DNA from 2 places in the Paenibacillus physcomitrellae genome. Region 1 is predicted to be linked to the other one. Evidence: a T-box and tRNA genes for the amino acid it is inferred to sense, from the RefSeq annotation. Region 1 holds a T-box; the other holds one or more tRNA genes.
What was found. A T-box is a leader RNA that pairs with one kind of tRNA and senses whether it is charged. The one in region 1 lies ahead of trpS (tryptophan--tRNA ligase), so its partner is inferred to be a tRNA-Trp.
Positions count from the first base shown of each region.

Region 2: it has a tRNA-Trp gene. The T-box ahead of trpS (tryptophan--tRNA ligase) is inferred to sense a tRNA for this amino acid. The anticodon was not compared.

Region 1 covers NZ_CP022584.1:2,147,886-2,163,751, forward strand. The annotation lists gene CBE73_RS09730 (nuclear transport factor 2 family protein) at 1-303, shown strand, start outside; gene CBE73_RS22620 (oxidoreductase) at 366-1,922, opposite strand; gene CBE73_RS09740 (peptidoglycan D,D-transpeptidase FtsI family protein) at 2,097-4,172, opposite strand; gene CBE73_RS09745 (peptidoglycan D,D-transpeptidase FtsI family protein) at 4,517-6,571, opposite strand; gene CBE73_RS09750 (transglutaminase domain-containing protein) at 6,826-7,965, opposite strand; gene CBE73_RS09755 (hypothetical protein) at 8,000-8,458, opposite strand; gene CBE73_RS09760 (MFS transporter) at 8,781-9,935, shown strand; gene CBE73_RS09765 (toprim domain-containing protein) at 10,042-10,398, shown strand; gene cyoE (heme o synthase) at 10,510-11,448, opposite strand; gene trpS (tryptophan--tRNA ligase) at 11,806-12,792, opposite strand; T-box leader at 12,873-13,120, opposite strand; gene CBE73_RS09780 (aldose 1-epimerase) at 13,257-14,225, shown strand; gene CBE73_RS09785 (alpha/beta-type small acid-soluble spore protein) at 14,477-14,698, shown strand; gene CBE73_RS09790 (O-methyltransferase) at 14,967-15,386, opposite strand; gene CBE73_RS09795 (M3 family oligoendopeptidase) at 15,678-15,866, opposite strand, start outside.
Region 2 covers NZ_CP022584.1:2,295,071-2,310,936, forward strand. The annotation lists gene CBE73_RS10360 (ABC transporter substrate-binding protein) at 1-45, opposite strand, end outside; gene CBE73_RS10365 (LacI family DNA-binding transcriptional regulator) at 122-1,177, opposite strand; gene CBE73_RS10370 (glycoside hydrolase family 36 protein) at 1,487-3,283, shown strand; gene CBE73_RS10375 (glycosyltransferase family 39 protein) at 3,519-5,081, shown strand; gene CBE73_RS10380 (glycoside hydrolase family 30 protein) at 5,243-6,598, opposite strand; gene CBE73_RS10385 (type 2 periplasmic-binding domain-containing protein) at 6,686-8,323, opposite strand; gene CBE73_RS10390 (carbohydrate ABC transporter permease) at 8,408-9,292, opposite strand; gene CBE73_RS10395 (ABC transporter permease) at 9,307-10,287, opposite strand; gene CBE73_RS10400 (LacI family DNA-binding transcriptional regulator) at 10,424-11,428, opposite strand; tRNA gene CBE73_RS10405 (tRNA-Leu) at 12,249-12,328, opposite strand; tRNA gene CBE73_RS10410 (tRNA-Arg) at 12,351-12,427, opposite strand; tRNA gene CBE73_RS10415 (tRNA-Cys) at 12,452-12,525, opposite strand; tRNA gene CBE73_RS10420 (tRNA-Gly) at 12,533-12,607, opposite strand; tRNA gene CBE73_RS10425 (tRNA-Gln) at 12,612-12,686, opposite strand; tRNA gene CBE73_RS10430 (tRNA-His) at 12,708-12,783, opposite strand; tRNA gene CBE73_RS10435 (tRNA-Trp) at 12,816-12,889, opposite strand; tRNA gene CBE73_RS10440 (tRNA-Tyr) at 12,898-12,983, opposite strand; tRNA gene CBE73_RS10445 (tRNA-Thr) at 12,992-13,067, opposite strand; tRNA gene CBE73_RS10450 (tRNA-Phe) at 13,085-13,160, opposite strand; tRNA gene CBE73_RS10455 (tRNA-Asp) at 13,168-13,244, opposite strand; tRNA gene CBE73_RS10460 (tRNA-Met) at 13,284-13,357, opposite strand; tRNA gene CBE73_RS10465 (tRNA-Val) at 13,385-13,460, opposite strand; tRNA gene CBE73_RS10470 (tRNA-Glu) at 13,527-13,601, opposite strand; tRNA gene CBE73_RS10475 (tRNA-Ser) at 13,611-13,702, opposite strand; tRNA gene CBE73_RS10480 (tRNA-Asn) at 13,706-13,781, opposite strand; rRNA gene CBE73_RS10485 (23S ribosomal RNA) at 13,849-15,866, opposite strand, start outside.

The sequences.
Region 1 (15,866 bases):
GAGATTATCGCCTTTCTGCGCCGTAAATGGACCAGGGAATTGGACTACCGGCTGATCAAGGAATTATGGGCTTTCACAGATAACCGGATTGCCGTGCGTTTTGCTTATGAATGGCATGATGACAGCGGATTCTGGTTCCGCTCTTACGGGAACGAGAACTGGGAATTTGATGCAAACGGACTCATGCGGACCCGCTACGCCTCCATCAATGACCTGCCAATCCGAGAATCCGAACGAAAATATCATTGGCCGCTCGGTCGCCGTCCTGACCATTATCCCGGGTTATCCCAGCTCGGATTGTAGACACGGCCTGACAAGCAAATCAAATCAAAGCAAATCAAACGAATCAGACGAATCAAAGCTAATCAGACCGAAAATTTGACGCCGGTCATCTCCTCGCTCATCTGCCAAAGCCGCTCCGCCAGTTCAGGGTCGATCGCCCAAGGGAGCACTCCGTCCAGCACCTGGGTTACACCGTCCAGTTCAAGAGATGGAACGACCTCGGCGATATCCACATCCAGACAATATACGCCGCCTTTGCCCTCTAATTGAGTGTTCGCGGCGCACCATACGGTCGTTGCAGCCCCCTGCTCGGCCGTCTTGTATCCATCAGGAACGACCGTGCTGCGGTGCCCCTGATCCTCTGAAGCTCCGATGGCGTTCAGATCCTCTTCGGTCATAAAGCGGGCCAAATCGGTCAGAATCCGTCCCGGATGGACCGAGAAGGCACGGACGCCCTGGGCATAGCCGCGCCGGTCCAGTCCGACGGCAAACAAGGCGTTGGCCGACTTGGACTGGCCATAGGCCTGCCAGCGGTCGTATTCCCGTTGTTCAAAGTTAGGGTCCTCAAAGTTAACTCCGCCAAAGCGGATCCCTCCCGAGGACAGCGATACCACCCGGGCGGCTCCCGACTGTTTGAGCGCCGGCCATAGCCTTGCCGTCAGCTGGAAGTGACCCAAATGGTTAGTGGAGAACTGGGATTCGTATCCCCGCTTGTCGCGCACCAGCGGAGCCGCCATGATACCGGCATTGTTGATGAGGATGTCCAGCGAACGCCCTGAATCCAGGAACCGCCGGGCAAAAGCATCGATAGAAGCCGGGTCCATCAAATCAAGCTCCTCCATCTCCACCCGCGGAATGCCAGCAAGTGAAGCCCGGGCTTTCTCAGGTGTGCGAACAGGCACTATTACCGCTGCGCCAGCTTCAGCCAGCACGCGGGTGGTCTCCAGACCAATGCCGGAATATCCCCCGGTCACAATGACCGTCTTGCCGGTAAGGTCACGTCCGCCAAGTGCTTCCTTGGCTGTTGTTTGTGCCCCAAAGCCCGATGAAATCGGTAGTTGGGGGGTAACGGGATAGTCGTTTACATTCAACATCGTTAAATCTCCTCCTGATTCTGTTTCTGGTTTTGTTTTTATTCCAGTTTTTATTTCAGTTTCAGCTTCCACTTCTGCTCTTGCTTCTGCTTCGCCTGTCGGCCTCCGCCCCGATTCCGACTGGCTGATCAGGTTTTGATAACGGTTCAGCTTTAGATCGATCATTTCCAGGCTTGATTGCATATCCGCCATCAGCTGCTCAACCTTGGCCTTATGCTCCTGGAGCAGCTCCAGGCAGCTTCTGTAATTTCGGCCTCTAGCCAGCGAGATATATTGCTCAATCTCCTTGAGCGGCATGCTAGTACGCTTCAAATGAGTGATCATCACAAGGCCGTCCAGCATTTGCTGGTCGTATGCCTTCTGGCCATTCTTCTTGCGCTTCGCCGGCGGAAGCAGTCCGATCTTCTCATAATACCGGATCGTATCATAACTGAAGCCGGTATTCCGCGATAACTCCGCAATCGTATAGGTGTTTTCCACTTCCGTCTGCTCCTCCTTCCCGCTGCCTTCCCTGCCAATCGCCCACTCGCCTGCCTTGCCTTCCAATCCGCCTCAGCCCTTCCTGTCTCTTTCCACCTGCATCTTATCGTGTGGAGTTTACTCCATGTCAAGCGACCTGATACAAAAACTTTTTCATGGTTAGAAAAAAGAACCCCTCATCTTAATAGACGAGAGGTTCCCGCTTGAAGCCTGTTTATTTCATACTCTACAGCGAAGTGATCAATTTTTGGAATCTGTCTTCTCTCCGTTCTCCGTCGAAGTTTGTTTCTGGGACTCCAGCGTTTTCTTAGGGATGCCGTCCAAACCATATTCGTAGTCATAGGCATCAAAGATTTGACGCGCAACAGGTGCTGCGCTGTAAGCGCCGAAGCCGCCTTCCGGAATAACTACGGCTACGGCCAGCTTTGGATTCTCGCGTGGAGCAAAGGCGATAAACACGCCGTTATCGACGTCGTATTTTTTGCCGTCGCCATAAATGGTTTGCGTCGAGGTCCCTGTTTTACGGGCAAAATCGTAAGGGAAGCCGTTAAATGCTTCATGAACATCGGTGGCCATACCCTTCAGAATTTCGTTCCAGTAGCTGTCTTTAAACTTCACTGTATTCAGCACTTTCGGCGTAAACTGCTGGACAACATTACCGTCAGAATCGGTAATCTTATCAACGAGCTGCGGCTCCATCCGTTTGCCGCGGGTCGCCAGCATGCCGGCATACTGCGCGAGCTGCATGGTCGTATATTTCCCCTGCTGGCCGAAAGAAGCGTAAGCAAGACGGGACAGCGAGGTTTCTTTTTCGTTCACATACTCGCGGTAGCCTTTATATTCGTTCGGCAAATCGACGCCGGTTAAGACGCCCAGGCCAAACTCCTTCATGTATTTATCCCAAAGCGTAATGCCGTCGTCGCCGAACTTCTTCCACATTCTCTCCCCGACCATATCGACCATAAAGGTGTTGGAGGAATGGCGGATCGCATCGGCAGGCGTACTCAAGTAACCGTAAGCGTGGCCCTGTGAGTTGCGAACGGAAGCCGAGTTGTTTTTACCGAAATAGGCAATACCGGTATCGTTATAAGGGGTTGTTGTTGTAAACAGCCCTTCGTTCAGGCCGATCATGACGGACAGCGGTTTAATTGTCGAACCCATCAGCACGACCGATTCCGGGTGAACGCCCTTCTGGCCGGACGGGAACGAGCGGATTGTTCCGTTCAGGTACACATTTTGGATCGCTTCATAATCAGACGGAGAAATCCCGCCGCTTCCCCAAACGTTTGGATCGTAGTCCGGCATGCTGGCCATGGCCACCACTTTACCAGTATTGACTTCCATCGCAACAGCAAAACCGGTCTGTGCATTGGGATGGTATTGACCACTGACCGGATGGTTATGCAGCCAATCAAGCTGATCCATGATGGCCTGCTCGGTTTTGAGCTGGATGTTCTTGTTGATGTTCAGATGCAGATCGTCGCCCTTCTCGGGCGGTGTGATTTCCGCAACTCCGTCGGCCATGTTGCGTGGATCGACCGGAATGCTTTTATAACCATTTTTACCGCGAAGAACGTCCTGATACTGATACTCCAGACCATCAAAACCAACATCCTCATTATCGGTGTACTGCTGGCCAGGATCATCGGATGCCATATCCCGTAGCTGTTTATATTTATCAAGACTCGTGGAGGCCCCTTTAAATTTCTTGATGTAGCCGATAGCTTGAACAGCCACCGTATCCTTATCGTAATTTCTTACGCTTTCTTCAATCACGTCTACGCCGGGAAACTCGGACTTATGCTCCAGAAAATAGGCAACTTCCCTGTCAGTCAGTCCGCTCTTCAGGCGCCGGGGCGCATAACCGCCGCTCAGCCGGGAATCAAGATCCATGGCATCGACGATTTGATCGACCGTTACTTTCTCTGTCTTTGATTCGCCAAGGGTGTTAAATACATTAGCGATCTTCTTCGCCATTTCCACGATTTCCGGCCGGTTGCCGGCACCGGTTGTGCTGCTGTAGTCCTTAAGAAGCGTAATATACAAGGACTGCTGCGGTGTGGAATAAGCAAGCTTAACCCCTGCAGCATCATAAATCGTACCGCGGGTCGGCGGCAGAGGCACCTTCTTGACCGTAAGGCTGCTCTCCTGCGCCTGCAGGCTTGGACCGTCTACAAATTGAAGAATCGCAAGGCGGACAATGATAACGGTAAAAATGATAAATGCGCTGAAAAAAAACACGTTCAGACGAATATTAAAATGACGCTGACGCGCCGCTTCCTGCTTCTGCGGATCATCCTGATAAGCTTTCTTCATGCGACTCCTTCACTCTGCTTTCTATAATTCTTATAATCTTGTAATCTAATATTTCTAGGCAATGATTCCGGACTCTATTCTACCATAGCAGTGTCGAAAACTGCGAACTTTCACGAAATGTGGGGGAAAATGGAAGTCATGAGATAAACCCAACAGATCCCTCCCTCCTCCAGCCGCCTAACGGCCTGATGGTGTGCAGTTATTCCCTCTTAATTAAAACAACGATTAACCCCCTTAATCAGTTTCAGGCTTCCATGTAAAAAAACAAAAAAACGGCCGCCGTAAGGCAGCCGTTTTGTAACCTTTCTTATTTCGCCCAGGATTTCTTATACGGCAGGAAATTCTTATTCGCCGGGCTTTTCTGCCTTCTCCCCGTTGCCTGCCCCCGCCGGGGGACTCTTTTTGAGTGATTTCTTCGGAACACCATCTAGCCCATATTCCTGATCATACGCATCAAAGATTTGACGCGCTACAGGCGCTGCGCTGTAAGCGCCGAAGCCGCCCTCCGGAATAACAACCGCTACGGCCAGCTTCGGATTCTCCCGTGGAGCAAAAGCAATAAAGACGCCGTTATCCGTCTGGATTCTCTGTCCTTTAATATAGACATCTTGGGTCGAGGTTCCCGTCTTTCTTGCAAAATCATAAGGGAAGCCGGAAAAGGAGCTGACATCCGTCGCCATACCTTTGATCACTTCTTTCCAGTAGCTGGAGTTGAAATGCACCTCGTTCAGCACTTTAGGCTGGAAGGTGCGCAGCACCTTGCCGCTGCTATCAGTAATTTTGCTCACCAGATGCGGCTCCATCCGTTTGCCGCGGTTCGCAAGCATGGCGGCATATTGCGCTAGCTGCATCGTCGTATATTTGCCCTGCTGGCCCCAGGAAGCGTAAACCAGGCGGGAAAGCACGGTTTCTGCTTCGTTCTTATACTCCAGCGTTCCCAGATATTCGTTAGGCAAGTCGATTCCCGTTGAAACACCCAGGCCAAACTCCTTCATATAAGCGTCCCATTTGGCGATGCCTTCGGAGCCGTATTTGCTGTACAGCTTCTTGCCGACCATATCGACCATAAAAACGTTAGAGGAATGGCGGATCGCATCCGCCGGACTCTTCAAGTAACCATAGACATGGCCTTCCGAGTTGCGGACCGTAGAACCGTCCTTGCCGAATTCAGCAATCCCCCGGTCCTGGTAAGGCGTTGTCGTCGTGAACAGCTTCTCGTTTAAGCCCAGCAGCACGGACAACGGTTTGATCGTGGAGCCCAGCAAAACCACGGACTCCAGATTATGCCCGGAACGCCCCGAGCTGTACGGCGTAATCGTTCCGTTCTGATAGTTGTCAATGGCCCAGCCCTCCTGGGTATTCGGATCATAATCCGGCATACTGGCCATGGCTATAATATTGCCGGTATCAACCTCCATCGCCACCGCGTATCCGGTCTGGGCGTTCGGATGGAGTTTGCCGCTTACCGGGTTGCTATGCAGCCATTTCAATTGATCCAGAATAGCCTGCTGGGTCTTCAGCTGGACGTTCTTATTGAGCGTCAGATGCAGATCCGCTCCTTTCTCGGGAGGGGTAATATCCGCAACGCCGCTGACCATATTTTGCGCGTTAATCGGTACGCTTTTGAATCCGTTGCGTCCCCGCAGATCGGCCTGATATTGATACTCAAGCCCGTCATACCCCACGTCTTCGGTATCGATATACTGCATCGAAGGATCAGAAGACCTGATGGACCTCAGCTGCTCGTACAGCGGCAGACTGTAGGAAGCGCCCTTAAACTTCTTGGTGTAACCTATCGTTTGCACAGCTACCCGGTCGGGATCATAATGGCGGATGCTTTCTTCCACTACGTCAATCCCCGGAAAGTCTGTTTTGTGTTCCATAAAATAAGCGATTTCCTTTTCGCTTAAGTTTTCTTTAATTCGCCGGGGAGCGTAACCCCCGCTGATTTTAGAGTCAAGATCCATCGCGGCCACAACGTCATCGGCCGTCATTTTCGGCTGGGCCGGATCGCCGTATAGAGCGAATACCCGGGCAATATCGGCTGCCAGGGCCACCGCCTCCGGCCGGTTCTTGGCTCCTGTCACGCTGCTGTAATCCTTCATAAGCGTCATGTAAAGGGATTGGACCGGCGTTGAATAGGCCAGCTTGGTCCCTGTTGCATCCCAGATCGTACCCCGGTCAGGCGGAAGCGGGATATCCCTTACCGTCAAGCTGGCTTCCTGCGAAGTCAGGGTAGGACCCTCAACAAACTGGATAATGGCTAATCTGACAATAATAACTGTAAAGATCGCAAAGGCGCTGAAGAAAAAAAGGTTAAGGCGAAAATTAAAATTACGCTGCATTGAGATTTCCTGAGCCTGCAAGTCCTCGCCGTACCTGTTCGGTTTCATAGCCATAGCGCTGCCCCCGGTAGTCCCCATCCGTTCCGATGAAGAAGTGTTATTGTAACATTTTAACACAAATTCCAGCTAAATAGTCAGGGGGACGTCCTGTAAATTATCTGCTCCATCATGGTAGATTACAGCCGACTTCGTACGCAAGGACTCTGCTGAGCCGATGACTGGTTATACAAAAACAGCTGGGCTTCCTTCTCAAGGAAGCCCAGCTCGCTGTGTGCGATGAGAGTAAGATTAACCTTCAATTCAAAACTTTATCCCAGCACCTTCTGCTGAACATGCGTTTCCGCAAATTTCGGGGGATCGAACCAGTTGCCGCTCTTTGCCCACGTCGAATCTAATGGAATCCATGTGTTGTCTACATAGACCTCGTTCCAGGCATGGGAGCCATAGCCGCCCTGACCGTCATATCCAAGTCCGGTAATGACTTTCACATCCAAGCCTTGTGAGCGGGCCATTACGGCATACAGACGGGCGTAGTCGATGCAGACGCCTTTGCGCGTCTTAAAGGTCATTTCGGGCGTTTGCTCATGCCAGTCATTATATTTCTCGTAAGCCTCAACCTTGTCATAGTCGTACTGAATCCGGGTCCCAATCCAGTTATAAAGCTTCTCTGCTTTCTCACGGTCGGAATCGGCCCCCTCTACAATTTGCGCAGCTGCTGCGTCAATGTCGTCGGGAATCCGGGCGTCGATCACTTCATATTTCCGTTCAAAAATACCGTTCAGCTCATTCTGCACGTCCTGAGTCAAAACCGGGAGCTTGCCTTTAATCAGTTTGCCGGAGAGCGGCTCCAGAATAACTTCGGCTCCCTGCCGGTAGACGGGCGAAGCTTCGACGTATTTGCTGAACCCGCTATTCGGGAAGAGGGAGACGATCACAAACAGCAGCGCGATCAGGACAATCCCGCGGAACGCTCCGATCACCGCTCCGATGATCCCGCCGAACAGGCGGCTCGTTAAGCCGGAGCGAAGCTCTTTCCTCCCTAGTCCACCGATCCACTTCATACCGGGCAGGAACATGCCCAGCAGACCCAGCACAAAGCGGATCAGCCAATAGCAGATGAAGAAAACAAGGACATAACGGACAAGCTGGAACTCCCGGATCGCCCCGGCCAGCGTGTAAACGACCTGCTCGGCACCGCTCAGCTCACGATCCGGCGTTTGAGCGTGATCCGTCAGCCACTGCTGCACCTTTGGTGAAAGATAAGCGGTCAGCGGGATGGAAGCCGCCAGACTGAGCGCGGTCATAATTCCGCCTCCGACTAGCGACAGCAATCTGCCCGCCGATTTGGAAGTTCCCCTCAGCACGCCCTGCAGGATAGAGCCCGCGATGACGAGGATAAGAATGAGATTAACCAGATTATATCCCTGCAGCTGTTGAAGTATGGTCACGCGGGACCCTCCTTTCCGATGTTAATTTTTGTGATTATTGGCCGCTGCTGCGTTTAGCTTCCTGAATAAATGCTTCAAGCGTATCGCCGCGGCTCCATTCCCCGAGAGACACTCCGTGCAGCCATACCTTTACCTTGTCGCTGCTGCTTTCACCGGTCACTTCCAGATTCGGTGTCGTAATGCTGAAGGAACCATCCGCGTTTTGCGTGAATTTAGCTTCCTTGGCCTCATTTTTCATCAAATTTAGGGCTTCGGACTGCATGGTGCTCATCGTCTGGTCCTTGACCGTAGAAACCGCCTTGCCGATATCGTTCAGCGTAATGCCGCTGTATACGATCAGAAAAGCTGCAATTGCAATAATCAGTACCCATTTGATCACGGTTTTGACCAGATTAGCCACCAGAAATAAAGCGACCAGGCCGACCACGATAATCAGCCAATTCTGTTTAAAATAATCAACCCATACCTGATAATCCAAATCTTGAAAACTCATGTGTTCCAACACCCCTGTATCTAAATTGGCGAACCTGATCTCTTTCGCTAGTGCCATAGATGCACTATCCATTATACATGATCGCCAAATACTAGCCCAGCTTAACCCTGGCGGGGACAAAACGCTCTTTCGTCTGTATTTCAAAATTGGCATAACTTCGCAGACCAGGGCGTACAAGTAGAGCATGGCCCACTTTCACGAACGGATTAGAAAAAGAGGAGCAGCCGAGCTTCACAAAACCAAGCGTATGCTTCCGATGCGAGTTTTGTTGCGAAGATGATTCGGAGCAGCTAAGCTTCACAAAACTTTTAGGAGGGACACCATGAAAATCGCTATAGGGCTTTATTTCTTTATGTTCATTGCTTTCTTTGACCTGCATGCCCAATATCCGATTCTAACGCCTTTTGCAGTGTCGCTGGGAGCGGCTCCCGCCTTTATCGGCTGGATGATGGGCATCTACGCGCTGACCCATTTGCCCGGCAACCTGATCGCCGGACAAGGGGTGGATAAACACGGAAGTAAACGTTATGTCGTCTTCAGTTTGATTGCAGCCGGGGTCATCCTGCTGCTGCAGGCTCACGTCACAGCGCCCTGGCAGCTGCTGGTTCTCCGTTCAATCAGTGGGTTTGTTCTCGCCTTTTTGTCTCCGGCTTGTCTGGCGCTGCTGGCTTCCCTTTCCAAGGATGCGGTAACCCAAGGCAAGCTGATGGCCGGACACGGCGTTACCCATACGCTGGCTTCAGTGCTGTCACCTGCCGTCGGGGCTTTTCTGGTGAAGCTTGCCGGCTTCTCCCTGACTTTCCAATCGCTTGGCTGGATCCTGATTTCAGCTGGCCTGCTCGCCTTGTTCACCATCCGCGGCAAAGCGGTGGAGATGCAGCTTGAAATCTCAAGAGCGAACGCGGCTTCAGCGGACAACTCCAGCCTGCTTCCCGGCGTGCCGCTCATTTATTACCTGCTGCCGCTTGGCGTGGCCTGTTCGCAGGGCATTTTGTTTTTCGAGCTTCCCCTCCATGACGGCGGAACTTCGGAAGGCATTTTGCATACGGGCATTTATTTCTCCATCCTGAGTCTCGGCTCGCTGGTGACGCTGAGTATGCTTTTCCTGCATCGATTATCCCCTTATCTGAGAGCTTTGGCAGGTATTCTGCTGCTGGCGTTGTGCTTTTACGGCTTAACGATGCCTGAGAAAATCCCGATGCCTGTGGTACTGTTTGTGATGGGGATGTCCAAGGGAATTATTTTCCCGGCAATCTCTTCTTTATTTATTGAAGTAAGCGGCGGCGAACGGATGGGCAGCGTTTTTTCATTCCAGTCGATCGCCATGTCGCTGGGCTCCTTCGTTGGGCCGATTGTCGCCGGTCAGCTTCACTTGAGCTTCTCTCCGTATTTCCTGGCGTTCATTGTGCTTATGCTGCTGCTGATCGCGCTGCCGCCCACTCGCCGCATGCCTAAACAGCCTATTCCGGTTGACTGAATGAAAGGCTTATGGCTGGCCGAAATTCAGCTGACCACGCTGACTGTGACCGTCCTTTGCATGAAAAGGGGGATTGCGTTTACACTATAGGCAGCGAGGTGATGACATGGCGGAGATTACCATTATTGTCGAAGGTAAAAATGACCGCAGCAAGCTGCGCCGGCTGCTCAAAGAGGACATCAACATTCTGTGCACCTTTGGCTCCATGAGCAGCCTCAAGCTGGAACAGCTCCGCAAACAGGCCAGGAACGATGAGATTTACCTGTTTATGGATAATGATTCCTCCGGGAAAAAGATCAGGGCGATCCTGAGAGACGCCTTCCCGGACGCCGAACAAATATACACAAGGCGCGGGTACGCCGGTGTCGAGGGCACTCCCGATGAATATGTGATTGCCCAGCTGGAGAAAGCAGGACTTGAAGAATACATTCTGTATCCCCCGGCATTGCCCGAACTGGAATAGAACGAAAATCATCCGGACATGAATACCAACTGTATTAAATGTAAAAAAACAGACGCACCTTCGGCATGCCGAAGGTGCGTCTTTCTTGTTGTCACCAATCACCAATCAAGCTTATTTATGAACTGTATCCAGGAACATTACGATCAGGCTCAGAGTCAGGTAGTTGATCGAGAAAATAAATACCCGTTTCGACCATTTCTCCACGTCCTGCTTCATGAAGCCTACAAGCGCCATAATCAGCCAGATGGCCGACAGCGCCGTGCCGATGATCAGGAACCAGATGCCGGTGATGTCGTTCGCATACATAAGGTATGGAATCGGCAGCAGCAGCGCAATGTATGGAATCATTTGAATTTTGGTGCGTTCAACGCCTTTAACAACCGGAAGTACAGGGAAACCTGCGGCCCGGTATTCCTCGACTCTGCGGATCGCCAAAGCCCAGAAGTGAGGCGGCTGCCACAGAAAGAGAATCGCGAAGATCATCCAGGCGCCAAGATCAACTTGGCCGGAAGCGGCGACATAACCGATTACCGGCGGCATCGCTCCCGAAATCGCGCCGATCGAGGTGCTCCAGGTAGAGGAACGTTTCAGCCAGATCGTATAAACTACGCCGTATACGAGCATACCCACGATGCCGAACAAACCGGCCAAACCCCCGGAGAACAGGAACAGTAAGACAAGTCCCACCGCGCTCAGAATACCGGCATAGATCAGCACCGTTCTTGGGGAAAGCTTGCCAAGCGGCAGCGCACGGTTTTGTGTACGCTCCATTTTGGTGTCCATTTCCCGGTCATAATAGTTATTGAATACGCAAGCCCCGGCCATAACCAGAGCCGTACCGATCATCGTGATGATCAGCTTGACGATGTCGATATGCCAATGCGCGCCCAGCCAATAACCCGCAAAGGTCGCAATCAGGTTGGAACGAATAATGCCAGGTTTAGTCAAAGCGACAAAATCGCGCCACGTTGCCGACTCCGATTCCGGTGCGGAGTTTACGGACAAAGCTGCGGAATCCCTTCCCGCTTCATATCTTAATGGTTTGCCCATTTTACTGCCTCCTAAATATTAAATTGCAACAAATGGTCATTTCAAACGACAAAAAAATAGTTCTAAAACAACCTCTTCTATAAACTTTATCATATCAATCACGAATCATGTTTAAATCTGTTGGCAAAAAGGTGTTTTTTGTTTGACAATTTCGTGACGGAAGGCATGCCGTCCGTCCTATTATCTCTATAATATGCCCATTCTCCTAAGGAAAATAGACCCGTTCATGCAACTCTAGTTTTTGCTTTACCGTTATTTAGGCCGCATCAAAAAAAGGCGCCGCAAGCGGCGCCCCCTCGTTTCTTTCTTGAAGCCGTTATGAAACCGTTTTAGCCTGAATCCCGATCAGGCCAAAATTCAGCCTCTAGGCAAAAATCCCATCAAATGCTGGATTTCCTTCAGGTTCTTTGCAGCCACAGCCTCCGCCCGTTCTGCGCCCTGGCGCAGAATTTCGCGAATCTCGCCGGACTGGCGGATGTCATGATACCGCTGCTGCAGCGGCTCCAACACAGAGACAATGACTTCGGCCAGATCTTTCTTGAACGGGCCGTACATCTGGCCTTCGTAACGCTGCTCAACTTCAGCGATCGACAAACCTGACAGCTGGCTGTAAATGCCGATCAGGTTGCTGACCTCCGGTTTATTGGCCGGATCAAATTTGACTTCACGGCCCGAGTCGGTCGTGGCGCGGCTGATCTTCTTGCGGATCACATCCGGCGGGTCCAGCAGCGCGATGTAGCTGCCTTCATTCGGATTGCTTTTGCTCATCTTCTTGGATGCATCGTCCAGAGACATAATCCGCGCGCCCACTTCTGGAATATACGGCTCAGGCAGCTTGAAGAACTCGCCGAACCGGTGATTGAAACGCCCTGCAAGGTCGCGGGTCAGCTCCAAATGCTGCTTCTGATCCTCACCTACCGGAACCAGATCAGCGTTAAACAAGAGAATGTCCGCAGCCATCAACGATGGATAGACGAACAAGCCGGCTCCAACAGTCTCTTTGCCTGCGGATTTGTCCTTGAACTGCGTCATCCGTTCCAGCTCACCCATCGAGGTGAGCGTCGTCAGCAGCCATCCGAGCTCGGCATGCTGAGGCAGGTGGGACTGCATATAAACATTGGATTTGGACGGGTCAATGCCCGCCGCAATGTACAGAGTAGCCACGGATTCAGATTGCTCCCGCAGCGCGGCCGGGTCCTGGGCCACGGTAATCGCGTGCATATCGACAACAACAAAGTTGCACTGGTGCTCATGCTGCAGACTTACAAAATTTTTAATCGCGCCAATGTAATTGCCGAGGGTGAGCTTGCCGCTCGGCTGAATGCCAGAAAATACGGTTTTCATGGTTAAATGGCCTCCTTAAGCGTTTAATTATTTTATTTCAAATGTTCATTGCTCCCGAAAATCAAAAAGGCCTCACATCCGCAAGGGACGTGAGACCGTGGTACCACCCTAATTCGCCGACAAAGTCCGCCCGTAAGCTGCGGAACCGAACATCGGCCTTAAATCCTTAACGCGGATAAACGTTCGGAAATACTTGGGGCCTAGAGGCCTTCCGTTCCTCCCGAAGCTCAGGGGTCCATTCGCCGCATACTTTCCGCCGGTTCGCATCACCCACCGGCTTTCTGCAAGGAATTTATACGCGTTTACTTGTCCCCGTCATCACTTTGTGTTAGAAATGAATTTGATATAGTTCATCATATCCGGCAGTACCCGGCAAGTCAAATCGATTTTTACGGGCAGAGCCAAAAATGTTATGATTAGTTTAACCCGTTTCAGAATCTTTATTTGGGAAAAGGAGCAAAGATATGAAAAAAGTGACCAAAGGGCAATGGAATGGTTACGACACGTACATTTTACATAGCCACGAACTTGAAGTCACGCTGCTGCCCAGACTCGGCAACAACATTATCGGGGTAAGAGACCTGGTACAGCAGCGCGAGGTATTGCGCCGGCCGGAGGAAAGCGAACTAGACTTTTACCTGCAGAAGCCTTACCATTTCGGTATCCCTTTGCTCATTCCGCCGGGAAGAATTCGCAGAGGCCGATTCTCCTATGCGGGACAAACGTATCAGTTTGATCAAAATACCGCTAACGACAACCATATTCATGGCCTTCATCGTACGCAAAGCTGGTGTGTCAGCGATATTGAAGAAGATGAAGACGGCTGCTCCGTCACTACGGAATTTATAACGACCGACGATCCGAACTGGATGCGCCAGTATCCCGTTCCACTTAAGCTGGAAATGACTTTGCGACTTCAAGGCGCATCGCTTACTCAAACGTTCCGGATCACCAATTTGGGTGAACATGCAGCTCCGTTTGGCTTGGGCCTTCACACCTGGTTCCTGATCGACGGAGAACCTGACAATTGGGATTTGAAGCTTCCGGTCAGCAAGTTGTACATGACGGATGAGGAAATTATCACGACAGGCGAAACAGCTCCTCTGGGAGAATTGGAAGCTCTGAACGACAAGCTGAACCTGAAAGGCACTAACTTTGATACGCCGCTGCAAATCGGCGGCAAGCCTGCTGAAGCACTGCTGATGCGCAAAGACGGATATGGCCTGAAATATTCCGCCGATCCGGCCTATTTCAAACATTGGGTTCTCTATACGAAAGGCGAAGCCGACCAGTTTCTGTGCATTGAGCCTTATACCTGGCTGCCGGATGCGCCTAATCTGGACATCCCTCATGAGGAAAGCGGCCTGATTGAGATCAAACCGGAAGAAAAGCTGGAACTGCAATTAAATCTTCAAATGATCTATCCGAGCTAAACAACTAAACAAACAAAGATCCGCTTGGCTGATGCTAAGCTGCTAAGTTTAATAGCTGCCATTTGTACTGAAACCCGCGCTCTGCGCGGGTTTTTGTTGTTGTCCTCCCTAGCTTGCGAACCTTGTTTCCGGGAGGATAAATCGTTGATTTTACAGGAAGGAATTGGATGCTGATTATTTGAAAACTTGTGCGCATATTTTCCGTCCTACGGCTCATACTAACCTCACAACGAACGAAGGAGGTGACAAACATGGCACAAGGACGCAGCAGCAACAACTTGGTTGTTCCTCAAGCAACTGCAGCTCTTCAACAATTGAAAATGGAAGCTGCACAAGAACTGGGCGTACAAATTCCAGCAGACGGTTACTACGGTAACTACACTTCCCGTGAAACTGGTTCCCTCGGGGGCTATATCACAAAGCGTTTGGTACAATTGGCGGAACAATCTTTGTCGGGTAAATCTTCCATGTAAACCGCTATTCCTTATAGTACGAGTAGACAACGCTTTGCCGCCCGATAAGGCGGCAGCGTTTCTGCACTGAAATATAAGAATAAAGGTATTGTGAGGCTTATACTTTTCTTATATTTCACTGAAACAACAGACGGTATGCCTTCCGGTATACCGTCTGTTTCTTATTTTACCTAATTTGTTTATTCCGAATCCGTTTATACGAATCCGTTAAACCTGTACCTCTACCCTCTTCTTATGTCAAACTCCATGTTCAAACTTATCATGTGCTTTAAGATAAATCCTTCATTTCTCCGAATGCTCCGTATGTATGACTGTTTGTTCTCGGATAACGAATCATCAGATTCGCCATATTATAGTTTGATTCTAATGTGGCATCCACAACTATGGTTCCTTGTCTTAACGCAAATTCATAGCTGATTTCTCCATGCGTCCACGAATTCTTGAATTTCAGAGCTTCGATTGCCATATTTCTGAAAGAGCTGAGCTGCACCGCATTTAATCCTCCGCCTTCTCCGGACAGTTGACCATTCCTTCCGGCTATGGGGTTATGCCTGATACCGAATTTACCCACCACATTATTGCGGATTTGGATAAAGACGGTCCCGGAGGTCAATCCGCCTAATTCAGACTCCAATTCCTTGAATACTAGATCAAGCTGTCTGGCTAATGAAAGCTGCTCTGTCTTCAGTTTCCCCACTCCCTCAACATTGGTTATTTCCCTAAATTTAGGGCTTATGCAACATTATATTCTATTATCCGATGGTTTAACAGAAATATGGTACATATTTGGGTAATTATTCCTATTGGACCAAATATAATTCGTGTTTATCGCCATTTGTTCGACAGAGATAGAGGTAAAGCAACAATGCAGCGACAGAATTTGCACAAGAGAAAATGCGTGCCAACATGGGAATCAGTACAAAATAACTACAGAAAAAAGCTACAAAAAAAACGGCCCCGAAGGACCGTTTCATTTCATTCAATTCATTCCCTCGGTCATTTCGAGGAACTGCTCGACATCCGCTACCGAAACACCGACAGCCTCCCGCCAGAAATCCGGCGCAGCCAAATCTACATTTAGATGTTTCTTGGCCAGATCTTCAACCGTCATACGGCCTGTATCTTCCAGAAGCGCGTCATATTTAGCTGCGAAAGTTGGACCTTCCGC
Region 2 (15,866 bases), 150 kb from region 1:
CCATACAACGAGTAAAGACAAAACCAGGATAGACCATTTTCTCATATATAATCTCCCCCTAATGGTAGAAATGCGGCTGTCGTCATAACAGCCGCTCTATCGGTTGCAAGCTGTTTATTGCTTATGCACTGCCCGTCGATTTCAACTTTCGCTCCGCCCCGCAGCTGTTTCTAATGATCAGTTTGGACGGAAGAACCACTTTGAGAGGCACCTCTCTCCCCTCGATTCGTTCAAGCAGCATTTTAACGGCGGTCTGCCCCATTTGTTCGGTGTAAATCTTGATCGTTGTAAGCGGGGGATCCATATAAGCCGCCATTTCGATATCGTCAATGCCAACCAATGCCACATCTTTGGGCACCTTTAGTCCGGCCTCCTTAAGCGCCCTGCCTGCAGCAATAGCCATAGGATCGGAACCGATAAGGAAAGCCTCCGGCAGATTCCCTTTCTCAACGGCTGCTTTCATCAGCTGATATCCCGTAGACATGGAGAAGTCGCTTCCGATATGGACATGCTCCGGCCTGTATAAATTCTTTTGCTTCATATAAGCTTCAAAACTGCTCTGCCGCTGGTCAATGGAATCAATGCCTGAGTCGGAGCCAAAACGATTAATAAAATCACGTGAGCTGATCAGGCCGATTCGGGTATATCCCAAACCAATCAGATGATCAAGCGCTGTGGTCGTCACTTTATTAAAATCAACTACAACAGAGTCAAATCGGTCCTCATCAGGCGAATAATCGACGAACACGACATTTTGAATCCGGTTGAAGAACAGATTATAGGGATCAAATTCAAACTTACCAATAACGATAAGACCATCCAGCCCTGACAAGCTTTCATAAGACTCGTGATTGACCCAGCGGATCGTGCGGGTAATATGAAGGCCCAATTGATTGAACTCCTTCTCGATTTGCATGCGAATGGATAAATAATACGGATCTTCGGATTCAAATTGTTCGGAGCAGAAAGTGACGAGACCAATTTTATAGTCTTTCAACTGCGCCGCTTTGACGGCAGGCTTCCGCTGCACCGCCTTATATTGCAATTGCTCAGCAGCAGAAAGAATTTTGATTCTCGTTTCCTCCAATACCGACAAAGACGGATCTCCATTTAAAACACGGGATACTGTAGACGGAGACACGCCTGCGAGCCCCGCAACATCACGAATAGTCGCCAAAATCAATCACCTTTTCACTTCATATTTGGGAAACACCCCTCACTGTTATTTTATAATGTTGCCGAGAATTTGCCAATCAAATCCGCTTTTTGTTTACTAAACAAATCGAAGTATCATTGCGTTTTCAATATAACATAGATCAAATTTCTCGACAATACCCCTATTTTGAATCGCTTACAAAATATTTTATAACGTTTATCTTTATGAAAATATAATTTTTATGGTTTTTTCGGCATTTTTGTTTACTATACGTTTCGTAAAATATATACTCTAAACGAACAAAATAAATGGATATCATCAGGAGGCATTATGAAAAGTTTGCTTACTCACTCTTATCCCACCGTATCGTTTCAGAACACCGATAACTTTTTTACCGTTTCCCAAAGAATCGAATCTCTTGAGGAAGGTTTGTGGCTGGTTCATGTCCATTTGACCGCTCAGAGCGATGAACAGCCTCCGGTCTGCCGGCTGGAATGGTCCTACCCCGCCATCGATATCCACTCCATGTGGCATCCCGGCACCGACCGGAATAAAGCCTTTCAAATCGATTGGAACGAAGGATTCCAGTCCCGCAATACATCGCTGGCTCCTGTCGTTTCCTTGTTCAGCCACGAAGGGCGAAACCGGCTGACCTTTGCTTTTACAGAGGCTCTGAATGAGGTAACTCTTAAAGCCGGCCTCCGCGAGGAGGACTCCTCCTTCACCTGTTCCATCACGCTGTTTGAAACGCCAGTGCCAAATCGGGGCTCGAATGAATATACAGCCACTCTTCGTATGGACTGCAGGGATCTTCCTTACTATGAAGCGCTCAAAGGAGTTACCGAATGGTGGGAACAGCAGCCCGGCTTCCAACCCGCCCACGTTCCTGAAACAGCCTGGAACCCGATGTATTCCACCTGGTATTCGTTTCATCAGGAAGTAATGGCTGAGGAACTGGAACGGGAAGCCCGGCTCGCCAAAGAGATCGGCTGCGATACGATCATTGTCGATGACGGCTGGCAAACCGAAGATAATCAGCGGGGATATGCCTATACCGGGGACTGGGAGGTTTGCAGCGCAAAAATTCCGGACATGAAAGCACATGTCGCCAGCATTCACCAGCTTGGCATGAAATTTATGCTCTGGTATTCCGTTCCCTTTATCGGGCGGAACAGCAAGGCCTGGGGGCGATTTGCCGACAAGCTCTTGAGCGTTGACGAGAAGCTGAATGCCGGCGTACTCGACCCGCGTTATCCGGAGGTAAGAGAATATTTAATTCAGATCTATGAACAGGCCGTAAGGGATTGGAACATTGACGGGCTCAAGCTCGACTTCGTTGACAGCTTCCGGCTGAATGACAGTTCAAACCACGCAGCCTGCAGCACAGGGCATCCAGGACAGGATGACGTTTCTGTACCGGAGGCTATTGACCGCTTAATGACTGATGTGATGGAGCGGCTTAGAGCTATCAAGCCGGATATCCTGATCGAATTCCGGCAGACCTATATTGGTCCGCTGATGCGAAAGTACGGCAATATGTTCCGCGCCAGCGACTGCCCTAACGATTTCATCCAAAATCGGGTACGCACGCTGGATCTGCGTTTACTATCAGGCCGTACTGCCGTTCATTCCGATATGATCATGTTTAATCACCGCGATTCGGTTGCGAATGCGGCTATGCAAATGATCCATATTCTATTTTCCGTTCCCCAAATTTCCGTGCGTCTGGACCAGATCGGGAGTCAGCACCTGAGTATGCTCCGCTTCTGGACCGCATTCTGCAGGGAGCACCGCGATGTTCTCCTGGAAGGAGAACTCCGCCCGGACTATCCGGAACTGCTGTATCCTCTCGTCTCAGCTCGTAACGGAGGCAAACAGATTATTGCCGTATACGCCAATTCCATTGTGAACATCGAGGACCCTTTTGAGCAGCTTATCGTGGTTAACGGAACAGCCGGAGACCGATTGGTCGTCCGTTCTTCCCTTTCAGCCATCACCTGCCGTATGGAGGTTCTCGATTGCTGCGGTCAAACCCTGCAGTCCCAAACGTGGAATTGGACAAAAGGCCTGCATGAAATAGCCGTTCCTTCAGCCGGTCTGGTCCGCTTTACAGCAACTGAGGGGTAAGAGAGGCGTTCCAGCAAGGGACATGGGTGCCTCAGGAAATATAACCCTGCAAGGTGGACCGACTTGTCTGCGGCAGGGATAGGAGAAACTTGGCCGCAGCCTGAGGCCCCTATTCTCTATGAATCGGGGGATTTACGATCTGGTGAACGCTCCCAGTGAATCTACGTCCGGGTCCTTACCATTCTTCTCTATCGAACTAAGGGAATTTTACTGCCGGAAGGAGGGGTGAAGGAAGATGCGGGGATTATCTCAAGCCTATACTTTTTGCCAACAACACCGTTATACACTATTATTTTTTGTTCTTGGCGTCCTCCTGCGGATTCTGCAGCTAGGCTCGATTCCTCCGGGGCTGAATCAGGACGAAGCCTCTATCGGATATGATGCCTTTTCCATTCTTCATTATGGAATCGACCGCAACAGCATGCCTATGCCTGTCCATTTAATTGCGTGGGGAAGCGGTCAGAACGCCTTATATGCTTATTTATCCATGCCATTTATCGCGGTTATGGGTCTTACTCCGCTGTCTGTAAGGCTGCTGGGCGTGTTGGCTGGCATTGCTGCCATGCCCGTGTTCTGCCTGCTTGCCCGGCATCTCTTCCGTTCCCAAGCCGCAGCTCCGGTCGCCATGCTGCTTATAGCTATAAATCCCTGGCACATCATGATGTCCAGATGGGCTTTGGAGTCTAATTTGTTCCCTACTCTGGTTTTGTTTGCCGTTTACTGCCTGGTAAAAGCGCTTCAGTCGCCGCGTTGGTTCTATGCTTTTACGACTGTTATGGCCATATCGCTGTATGCTTATGGAACAGCTTATTTCTTCGTTCCGGTGTTCCTCACTCTGATCGCCTTCTTGTTGTTCAAACGCAAACAGCTTAGCCTAAGAATGCTGCTGCTGAATTTCCTGCTGTTTATCATAATAGGCTTACCTATTCTATTATTTCTGTTAATCAACTGGCTGAATCTGCCTTCTATCATTACTCCGTTATTGTCCATACCCAGATTGACTGTGCCGCGCGTTGAAACCGTTACCACTTTTAGCGATGGACATTTCCTTCTCTCGGCAAGGGAGCATATACACAGCTTTATATCCCTTCTGCTGTCGGGCAGTGATGGTTTGCCTTGGAATTCAATCTCACCGTTCGGGTATGCATATCCTATTGGCCTTCCATTTGCTTTGCTCGGTCTGATTGCATCCATCTGGGCTTTGCGCAGCAACCGAGAGCCTCTTCAAGCCATCATCCTGTTGTGGCTGGGCTCTGCTGTTCTGATGGTTCTCATCATAGAGGTAAATATTAACCGGGTTAATGTTATATTTTACCCGATTATCTTGTTAATCTGCGGGGGTGTCCTGTTCTTTCACCGAATAAAGAAAGGGTTAAGCATTCTTTGCGCAGCCGCATTTCTTATTTACTTTTCAGCGTTCGCAGCTGTCTATTTCCGGGATTATCCGAAACAAATCAGCACTGTTTTTGCCAACCATTTAGGTGATGCGATTGATTTTGCCTCCGCCTCGACGCCGGGTACGATTTATATCACAAACAGAATTAACATGCCTTATATTTATGTGCTTTTTTACGAAAAGACCCGGACAGCCGACTTTATAAAAAGTGTGGTCTATGCCAATCCCGGCCAAGACTTTCAGCAAGTGTCTTCGTTTGGAAGATACCGGTTTGGGACTCCTTTCTTTCACAAGGCTCAACAAGCTGCTTACATTTTTGACGAAGGCGACCCACTTCCGCCAGCAAGCAGCGGCCTTATTTTTAAACGGTTTGGCCGGTATACGGTGGTGCTTGTTTTATGATGAGAGGTCTATTCTCCACTCCATCTGATCTATTCCTGCTTTGCATTTCATGCAAATACAAAAACGCTGCACAGAACCTCATAGGCTCCATGCAGCGTTTTTAACTTATCTATCTTATGATTCAAAATGCTTCAAAATCCATAGCCTCTATCCAAGATCCATCAATAGCTGGCTGGAATTTGAATGGAGATGGCGCTTTTGGCCGGCATAGGGAAAGCGATCACATCGTCTCCCTTAAGTTTTAAGCTAACCGTCTCTTCCTGCTCACTGTCATTGAAGAGAACGACAGCCTTGGAGGCATCCTTATTCACAAAAGCTACGGAACGGATCGCTTCCTCACTCGATTCAGAGGCGATTCGCAAAGCGCCCGGACGAATGATTTTGCTGAAATGAGCCAAAGCATAATAATCCAAAGTATAAACAAGCTCTCGCGTCTGCTGGTTAACCTGCACGATTCCCCGGCATGTGCTGTTGCCAAATCCCGGGACCGTGGGTCCATTTTGCTCATCCAGCGCCATATTCCACAGAATAAAGGATTTGCTATGGTTGCGCAGAATCTCAATTCCCGTACGCATCACGTTGCTAAAAGCTTGTTCGAAAGGAGGAATCCATTCCCCGCCGGAGCCTTCCGTGAAATGCACTTCCTTGCCCGGGAATTTCTCGAACACTTCGCTTTGCGCCGACGGTTTCCCGCCGTACCAGTGCCAAGCTACACCATCCACCTGCTCCATCGCTTGCTCGAACACGGTCGTTGGATAATCGGGACGATCCCAGTTATGATCATAACAAAGAATTTTGGTATGGAGTCCATGACTGACGAATGCAGGCTTCAAATGATCTCTAACAAATTCGGCCTGCGCCTCGGCCAACATCTTCATGCTTGGATAATGGCTTGGCTCATAAAGCGGTTCATTTTGCGGTGTTACCGCGTAAATATCAAGACCTTTATCTTTATAAGCTTGGATATAGCGCGCAAAATATTCGGCAAAAGCCGGATAATATTCTTTCTTCAGTTCTCCTGTTTTCATCGAACCGCTGGTCTTCATCCAGGCGGGTGCGCTCCACGGTGAAGCAAATAACTTCACTTCAGGGTTCAGCTTCCTGGCTTTGTGCAGCAGAGGAATAATATCTCCTTCATCATGGGCAATGGAGAAATGCTCCAGCTCCGGATCGGTCTCGCCTTCAGGCCTATCATTATAGCTGTAAATGGATCTGGCGTAGTCCGAAGCTCCCATTGGATTTCGTAATACAGACAATCCTATGCCTTCCGACGGGTCAAACAAACGGGTCATAACCTCCGCCTGCTGCCCTTCATCCAGAATTTGATGAATCAGATAAGCGGCCGAATCCGTAAAGGATGCTCCGAATCCATCTATCTCCTGAAAGGTTTCTTTCTCATCCAAAGTTACAGTAACCTTTTCTCCATCCGGTTTAGAACGGCTCGCCAGCTGCACCGCGGATTGCTGAATGAACAGTTCGCCTTCTCCTTTGGACTGGTAAATCAATAGCTCGGACATGAAGTCGCCTCCTGATGCTCGAATTAGAGTTAAGCACAAATTAGGGTAAAGAAGAGCCCTTTTCAAGGCCCTTCTCCATTTAGCTCATTACTTGATTCCCAGTTTCTCTCTGTTAGCCTGCATTTTCTCGCTGCGAATGTCTACAATTTTGCTCCAGTTGTTATCATCCAGGAATTTCTTGTAAGCATCCAGCGTTTTATTGAAATCATCATCCGTCTTAGATCTGATCAGACTAACCAGCGTAGTATTCCAAGTTGTGTCAATTGCGGACAACGAACGTGCCTCCGCCGTACCTTGATCCGGGTTGATATTTTCCAGAATGAAATGCGGTTTCAGCTTGCCATTGCCCCATTCCTGCATTTGCTTGATCGCCTCAGGAGAGGAGTCTTTGTTAAGGGCTTTATAACGGTCGTGTCCGAAGAAAATGAATTCGCCCATCCGGTAGTCCTTTTTGAACTTGTCGGAGTTAGTCAACTGCAGCTCTTTAACAGCCGGCAGGAATTCTACCGTTCCGTCCGAATTTTTCTTGTACGTTTCGCCTTCAATACCGAAGTTCACCAATGCCTGGCCTTCGTCACTCAGCAAATAAGTAAAGACTTGGATCGCTTTGGCTGGGTCTTTAGCTTTTTTCGTGATGTAGTTGATCATCCAGCCTGTAATACCCGATTGGTTCAGCGTTGGCTGGTTGCCAACCGTGCTTTGTGGTCCATCGACCGCGATGTATTTATCCTCAGGGTTGTTGGTCATAAACGTCTGCAGGTTGCCGCCTTGCTGTGGCACACCGTCGAGCATGATCGTTGCATATTTACCGGATTTAACTTTCTCTTCAAAAGCCGTACCGTCATCGGCAAAGCTGTCATCACTGATATCGCCGTTACGGTAAACGGTGTTAAGCGTTTTCAACCAGGTCAAGTAATCTTCATCCAGGTTGCGGTTATAGAACTTGCCGTCTTTGTCTTCCAGCGGCACGCCCAGGTAATCCTGAAGCACATCGCCCAGCGAACCTGTACCTGTTCCAATCGAGTTAAAGCCAAACGGAATCAATTGCGGGAACTGGCTTTTGATCTTCTCCATAGCACTTTCAAATTCTTCCGGTGTTTTCATACTAGGTTTGCCGATTGCCTCATACACGTCCTGGCGAATAATAAAGGCTGTTTTTGCCGGAATGGTACCGCTGTCATAATCGGCCTGCGTATTGGAGTAGTCGGGGTATCCGTACGTTTTGCCGTCTTTCTGCTGGAACCAGTTCATTGTATCCTTAGCAGCTACCTGGTTGAAATATGGATCATATTTCTCGGCCAGATCGTTAAGCGGCAGCGCCCATGTGGAAGCTTTCTGCGCAACGGCTGAATTGGAATCAAAGACCGTAATAATGTCAGGCATATCTCCGCCGGCGAAGAAGGTATTCAGTTTTGTATCGTCACCGGTGATGAATTTAATGTTGATATTCAAATCCTCTTTAATCTTTTTGGTTACTGTATCTTTACCGAAGTCTGTATTCCACCAGTCCGCATTAACGTACCAGGTCAGATCGGTTGTTTCCTTCTTCGTATCAAGCTTCCATGCCGGTGTCGATGGGTCCGGTGTATAGCGGCCATCCAGATCCGGAAGAGCAGCGCTCTTGGAACCTCCTCCGCCTCCGGAACCGCAGGCAGTGATTGTCAGCATGATTGCCAGCAGAACGGCACCCAGCGAAACCCCTTTTTTCCGCAATACTTTACTCATCTTTATCATGTTTGTTTACCTCCCTTTTTTATCAAAGCGTTTACCCCTTGGACTAGACTCCATGTTTCAGTGTACAGAATGCTTTTATTCCTTCACCGCCCCCATCATAATGCCAGAGATAAAGTACCTTTGAAGCAATGGATAAATTACAACAATCGGCAGAGTAGTAATTACGATTGTCGCAAGTTGAACCCCTTTAGTGGTGGTTTCGATCACGGCCGAGCTAGCATTTTGCATCGACTGCGTCTGGGACTGCACAATGATCTCGTACAGCTTCATCTGCAGCGGGTATAAGGCCTGATCTGTAATGTACAGCTTGGTAGTCAAGAAATCGTTCCATTGGCCGACGCCATTAAACAAGGCGATTGTAGCCATAGCCGGCATGGACAAAGGTATAAAAATCTTCAGGAAAATGCGCCACTCGCCTGCACCGTCGATTTTCGCCGATTCCTCAAGCGCATCCGGCACATTCCGAAAGAAGTTCATCAGGATAACTACATCGTAATAACTAAAGAGAGCAGGAATGATGTACACCCAGAAGGTGTTTAACAGTCCCAAGGACTTAATCAACAGGTAAATCGGGATCATACCGCCTGAGAAAAACATGGTGATGACGCCCATGGCGACATACAATTTGCGGCCACGCAGATTTTGTTTACTAAGCGCGTAACCGATCATCGCACAGAAGAAAACGTGGGTGGCGACGCCAAGCACCGTCTTGGACACCGAGATAAAAAAGGCCTGCCAAATGCTGTCGTCCTGGAATACCGCACGATAATTTTCCAAAGAAAACTCTGGGCTCCAGAATATAAATCCACCTTCTGCCAGCGCTTGCCCTGAACTCAATGAGGAAATAATGACATTCCACAAAGGGATAATAATAACAAGGGTAATGATAACAAGCAGCGTTATATTGAAGGCATTAAAGACGCGGCTGTTTAAATCTTCTCTAATCGCCTTTCGATTCATGAAAATGCCTCCTCTTATAGAACAGATTGATTATCGTTCAGCTTACTGGTGACTTTATTAGCTGTGACAAGCAGAATGACGGAAACAATGGAAACGCCCAGACCTACAGCGGTAGCGTACGAGAAATCCCCTTGCGTCAAGCCCATACGATATACGTAAGAGTTGATGACTTCCGCCGTTTCCCGGTTCTGCGAATTCATCAGTACCAAGGTTTGGTCCAAATTCGATCCCAATAAACCGCTTACAGTCAAGATCAGGTTTAAACTGATGATGGATCTCATGTTAGGGAGCGTAATATTCCAGATTTGCCGAATTCGGCTTGCCCCATCGATCTTCGCAGCTTCATAGTAGGTAGGGTCAATTTTGGCCATGATAGCGAGATACAGGATTGTTCCCCAGCCTGCTTCTTTCCAGATATCCGATAAAGTGGCGATCCACCAGTATTTGCCCGGATCCAGCAAAATGTTCTGGCCCTTTGAAATAATCCCTAGATCCAGCAGGATCTGATTAAAAAGCCCTGTTGTCGAGAACCAGTTGATCATCATGCCGCCAAGTACGATCCAAGACAGAAAGTGCGGCAAATAGGATACCGTCTGAACAAATTTCTTCATGCGTGTGAAACTCAATTCGTAGATCATAATCGCCAAAATAATAGGAATGATGAACCCAATACCTAATTTCAGAAAGCTGATTGCCAAAGTGTTGACTACAGCGTCCCAAAAATATTGGTCGGACATAATAATCTTGAAATTCTCCAGGCCCACCCATGGAGCCGAATCCAGCGTATCGATGACCGTATAGCTTTTAAAGGCAATAGTCAGACCATAAATAGGAATGTAACAAAAGATAATCATAAAAATAATGCCTGGAATGATCATCGACTGCAGTTCCCGTTGTCTCCAGAAATCTACAGCAAATTCCTTGATTTTTTGCCCCATCGTTGTTTTCTCGTTCGGTTTGCCGTTGACCGGCTCTGTCACCGCTAATTTGGCCATATTCTCTTCTCCCCTCCAGGCTCTTACCTTGTTGATTAGTGAACCATTTTCGATAAAAACGTTTTTATTTTGATGTAAAAAACCCCTAAAACTCCCTCCTCCTGTCCGAATCCAACTCGTTCAGCCCATTTTATTTTTACTGAAGCTTGACCTGACTGCTGCCTCTGACAACAAGCTCACCCTTTAGCCTTTGGCTGTGTCCCTGTTCCTTCTTCTCAATCATCCGGATCAGCTGTTCAATCGCCAGAATCCCCTGTCTCGCAATCTGATTCCTTACTGTCGTCAGTGGAGGTGAGAAATAAGGAGCAATATCGATATCGTCAAACCCTACCACACTAACCTGGGCAGGCACCTCATAACCATGATTCTCAAGAGCTTTAATACATCCGATAGCACTCAAGTCATTCCCTGCTAGAAAGGCGTCCGGCAGTTGTTCAGAATGTTGATAGATAAAAGACTTAATGGCATTATAAGTGCTTTCTTCTTCAAAATATCCCTGCAAAATATATTCCTCTTTGATTGGCAGCTGATATTCCTTAAGCGCAGCCAGGTATCCTTCCTTCCGCTGCTCACTGTCAAACATCGTTTCAACCCCGGAGATATAAGCAATATGCTTATGGCCCAAGCTGATCAAGTATTTCGTAGCCTCATAGCCGGCGATATAAGAATCGAAGATAATACTGCCCATAGTGTCATCCTCAATCTCGCGATCCAGAAAAACAGCTTTGACTTTATCTTTCTTCATAACAGCAATATCGTTCTCATCTATCCGCAATTCTTCGTAAATAATCACTCCGTCAACCCGGCTGCCTAATATATTATTCATGATAACCTGCTTATCCCGGGTAACGAAGACATTAAGCCCGTATCCGTAGCGGTCACATTCCCGTGCCATCGTTTCTACCAGCTTGTAAAAGTAAGGTCCCGTCACACTTGTCGTAAAGAATCCGATCATATGTGTTTTTCCTGACTTTAGCAGCTTGCCATTGAGATTAGGGACGTAATTCAATCGTTGTGCTACCTGAAGTACGTGCATTTTCGTTTCAGGATTAAGTACATCTACATCATTCAATGCATTAGAGACCGTTGAGATGGAAACTCCTGCTTCGCGGGCTACATCTTTTATAGTTATCCTTGCCAAAGTTTTCACCTCAAAATAAAAACGTTTTTATAGTTCTAAAGGGTAACATAAAAGCGTTTACATTACAACCCAAATATTTAAATTATCTTTTTAATCCGAATCATAGTTCGAACAATTCCAGGCTCATCCGCTTTTTTCCTATCTCTCGGGCCCGTACAGTGATCGCATTAAGCTTAATACTTACTTAACAAGCTTTATTAAGTTTAACCATAAGCCCATTAAAAACTTAATCACTAATTCTGCAGCCGCCGGCGCCAATCGTACCCAAAGCGCGCACCAAAGACTTTGAAAGAGACGTCCCCGTCCATACTCTGCACGATAGCAACAATAGACCACTCGCTGTGGCACGATGGGCTCGACAAGGCGCGATACACACTGCAAGGCACAATAGTACGGATAGATACGAGGTATATAGACAACATAAGCATCATAGAGACATCCTGAACAGCAGGAATCACCGTATGTATCCTAGCATCATAGATACACCATATTGCACCATTAACACTATAGACACCATTAATGCCACAGGAATCATAGACACCATAAACATCATAAATACTATAACACCGTAACACCATAGAATTTATAAAAAAACATATGTACCAAAGAACTTGATAACATCCTCTAATGCTTTCCAAGGTGGTTGGATGCTAAGCTAACCAATAACCGGGACCACCAGTATTTTATGATAAATGCTATCTATTCCTGCTCAAACTCCAAGAGTGTTAGCAGCCTCCTTGAAAGGCCACCTTATCTATATTATGAATATACGAAAGAAGCCTTGAAATCTTTAATAGATTTCAAGGCTTCTTAGAATTAATGCCGGTGAAGGGACTCGAACCCCCACGGTTTCCCTCACGATTTTGAGTCGCGCGCGTCTGCCAATTCCGCCACACCGGCTTATTAAAGTATGAAGTATATATGGCGTGCCCTAAGAGATTCGAACTCCTGACCTTTTGATTCGTAGTCAAACGCTCTATCCAGCTGAGCTAAGGGCACATATTATATACAACTTAAAAATACTGGAGGCGCCACCCAGACTCGAACTGGGGATAAAGCTTTTGCAGAGCTGTGCCTTACCACTTGGCTATGGCGCCAAAATAATGGAGCGGACGACGGGAATCGAACCCGCGACCCTCGCCTTGGCAAGGCGATGCTCTACCGCTGAGCCACGTCCGCGAAATGGCTGGGGATATAGGATTCGAACCTATGCATGACGGAGTCAAAGTCCGTTGCCTTACCGCTTGGCTAATCCCCAAAATTTCTGAAAAGTTAATAATGGGGCGATCGATGGGACTTGAACCCACGAATGCCGGAGCCACAATCCGGTGCGTTAACCCCTTCGCCACGACCGCCATAAAAACTTTCCTATTCAGTTATAAAAATATGGCAGGGGCAGCAGGAATTGAACCCACACCAAAGGTTTTGGAGACCTTTGTTCTACCTTTAAACTATGCCCCTATATAAACTGGTGGAGGCTGATGGATTCGAACCACCGAACCCGTAAGGGAGCAGATTTACAGTCTGATGCGTTTGGCCACTTCGCTAAGCCTCCACAGTAAATGGTGCCGTCGAGAGGACTTGAACCCCCAACCTACTGATTACAAGTCAGTTGCTCTACCAGTTGAGCTACAACGGCTTATTCAATTGTAAAAATGGTGGCTCGGGACGGAATCGAACCGCCGACACGAGGATTTTCAGTCCTCTGCTCTACCGACTGAGCTACCGAGCCAAAAACATGGCGGAACCGACGGGATTCGAACCCGCGATCTCCTGCGTGACAGGCAGGCATGTTAGGCCTCTACACCACGGTTCCACAGCCTAAGGTCTTGCATTTGATCCCTTAAAGGGATTATTGCGGGGGCAGGATTTGAACCTGCGGCCTTCGGGTTATGAGCCCGACGAGCTACCGGGCTGCTCCACCCCGCGTCAGTAAAAAGTATTTATTATGTTATATGGTGGAGGCTGAGGGGATCGAACCCCCGACCCTCTGCTTGTAAGGCAGATGCTCTCCCAGCTGAGCTAAGCCTCCAAATTGAACACAATATCTAGTATATCATATTCATAACAAGTTAGTCAACTTCATTGTTGAAGTTAATGGTGACCCGTAGGGGATTCGAACCCCTGTTACCTCCGTGAAAGGGAGGTGTCTTAACCCCTTGACCAACGGGCCTGACTATAATGGCGGAGAGAGAGGGATTCGAACCCTCGAGACGCTTGTGACGCCTACACGATTTCCAATCGTGCTCCTTCGGCCAACTCGGACACCTCTCCATATGGCTCCCCGAACAGGACTCGAACCTGTGACAACTCGATTAACAGTCGAGTGCTCTACCAACTGAGCTATCAGGGAATATAACATTCAGATGCTTGATCACCTGAAAACTGGATACGAAACAATCAATTGCGATTAGATCTATTTGGATAAGCCCTCGACCGATTAGTACTGGTCAGCTCCATGCATTGCTGCACTTCCACCCCCAGCCTATCTACCTCGTCGTCGTCAAGGGGTCTTACTAGTTGGGAAATCTCATCTTGAGGGGGGCTTCACGCTTAGATGCTTTCAGCGCTTATCCCTTCCGCACGTAGCTACCCAGCTGTGCTCCTGGCGGAACAACTGGTGCACCAGCGGTGCGTCCATCCCGGTCCTCTCGTACTAAGGACAGCTCCTCTCAAATTTCCTACGCCCACGACAGATAGGGACCGAACTGTCTCACGACGTTCTGAACCCAGCTCGCGTACCGCTTTAATGGGCGAACAGCCCAACCCTTGGGACCTACTTCAGCCCCAGGATGCGATGAGCCGACATCGAGGTGCCAAACCTCCCCGTCGATGTGGACTCTTGGGGGAGATAAGCCTGTTATCCCCAGGGTAGCTTTTATCCGTTGAGCGATGGCCCTTCCATGCGGTACCACCGGATCACTAAGCCCGACTTTCGTCCCTGCTCGACTTGTCAGTCTCGCAGTCAAGCTCCCTTTTGCCTTTGCACTCTTCGAATGATTTCCAACCATTCTGAGGGACCCTTGGGGCGCCTCCGTTACTCTTTAGGAGGCGACCGCCCCAGTCAAACTGCCCACCTGACACTGTCCCCATGCCCGATTAGGGCACCAGGTTAGAACTCCGATACGATCAGGGTGGTATCCCCACGGCGCATCCAAGGAAGCTTGCGCTCCCTCTTCCTAGGCTCCCACCTATCCTGTACAAATCGTATCAAAGTCCAATATCAAGCTGCAGTAAAGCTCCATGGGGTCTTTCTGTCTTGTCGCGGGTAACCTGCATCTTCACAGGTATTAAAATTTCACCGGATCTCTCGCTGAGACAGCGCCCAAGTCGTTACGCCATTCGTGCGGGTCAGAATTTACCTGACAAGGAATTTCGCTACCTTAGGACCGTTATAGTTACGGCCGCCGTTTACTGGGGCTTCAGTTCATAGCTTCGGGTTACCCCTAACCACTCCCCTTAACCTTCCAGCACCGGGCAGGCGTCAGCCCGTATACTTCGCCTTACGGCTTCGCACAGACCTGTGTTTTTGCTAAACAGTCGCTTGGGCCTTTTCACTGCGGCCCCCTCGGGCTATTCACCCTACCGAGGCACCCCTTCTCCCGAAGTTACGGGGTCATTTTGCCGAGTTCCTTAACGAGAGTTCTTCCGCGCGCCTTAGAATTCTCTTCTCGCCTACCTGTGTCGGTTTACGGTACGGGCACCTTCACCTGGCTAGAGGCTTTTCTTGGCAGTGTGAGATCATGACCTTCGCTACTGCAATTTTCGCTCCCCATCACAGCCCAAGGTTATGTAGCACGGATTTGCCTCTGCTACCCTCTCACTGCTTGGACGGACATCCATCAGTCCGCGTCACTACCCTGCTGCGTCACCCCAGCGCTCATAGCGGTTTACGGTGGTACAGGAATTTCCACCTGTTGTCCTTCGACTACGCCTGTCGGCCTCGCCTTAGGTCCCGACTTACCCTGAGCGGCCGAACCTTCCTCAGGAACCCTTAGGCTTTCGGCGGATCAGATTCTCACTGATCTTTTCGTTACTCATACCGGCATTCTCACTTGTGTACTCTCCAGCGCTCCTTACGATACACCTTCAACGCATACACAACGCTCCCCTACCCCTGATGCAAGCATCAAGCCATAGCTTCGGTGGTGTGTTTAGCCCCGTTACATTTTCGGCGCAGAGTCACTCGACCAGTGAGCTATTACGCACTCTTTAAATGGTGGCTGCTTCTAAGCCAACATCCTGGTTGTCTGTGCAACTCCACATCCTTTCCCACTTAACACACACTTGGGGACCTTAGCTGATGGTCTGGGCTGTTTCCCTTTTGACAATGGATCTTAGCACTCACTGTCTGACTCCCGGTTAATCAGTCTATGGCATTCGGAGTTTGACTGAGCTTGGTAACCCTTGCGGGCCCCGCACCCAATCAGTGCTCTAC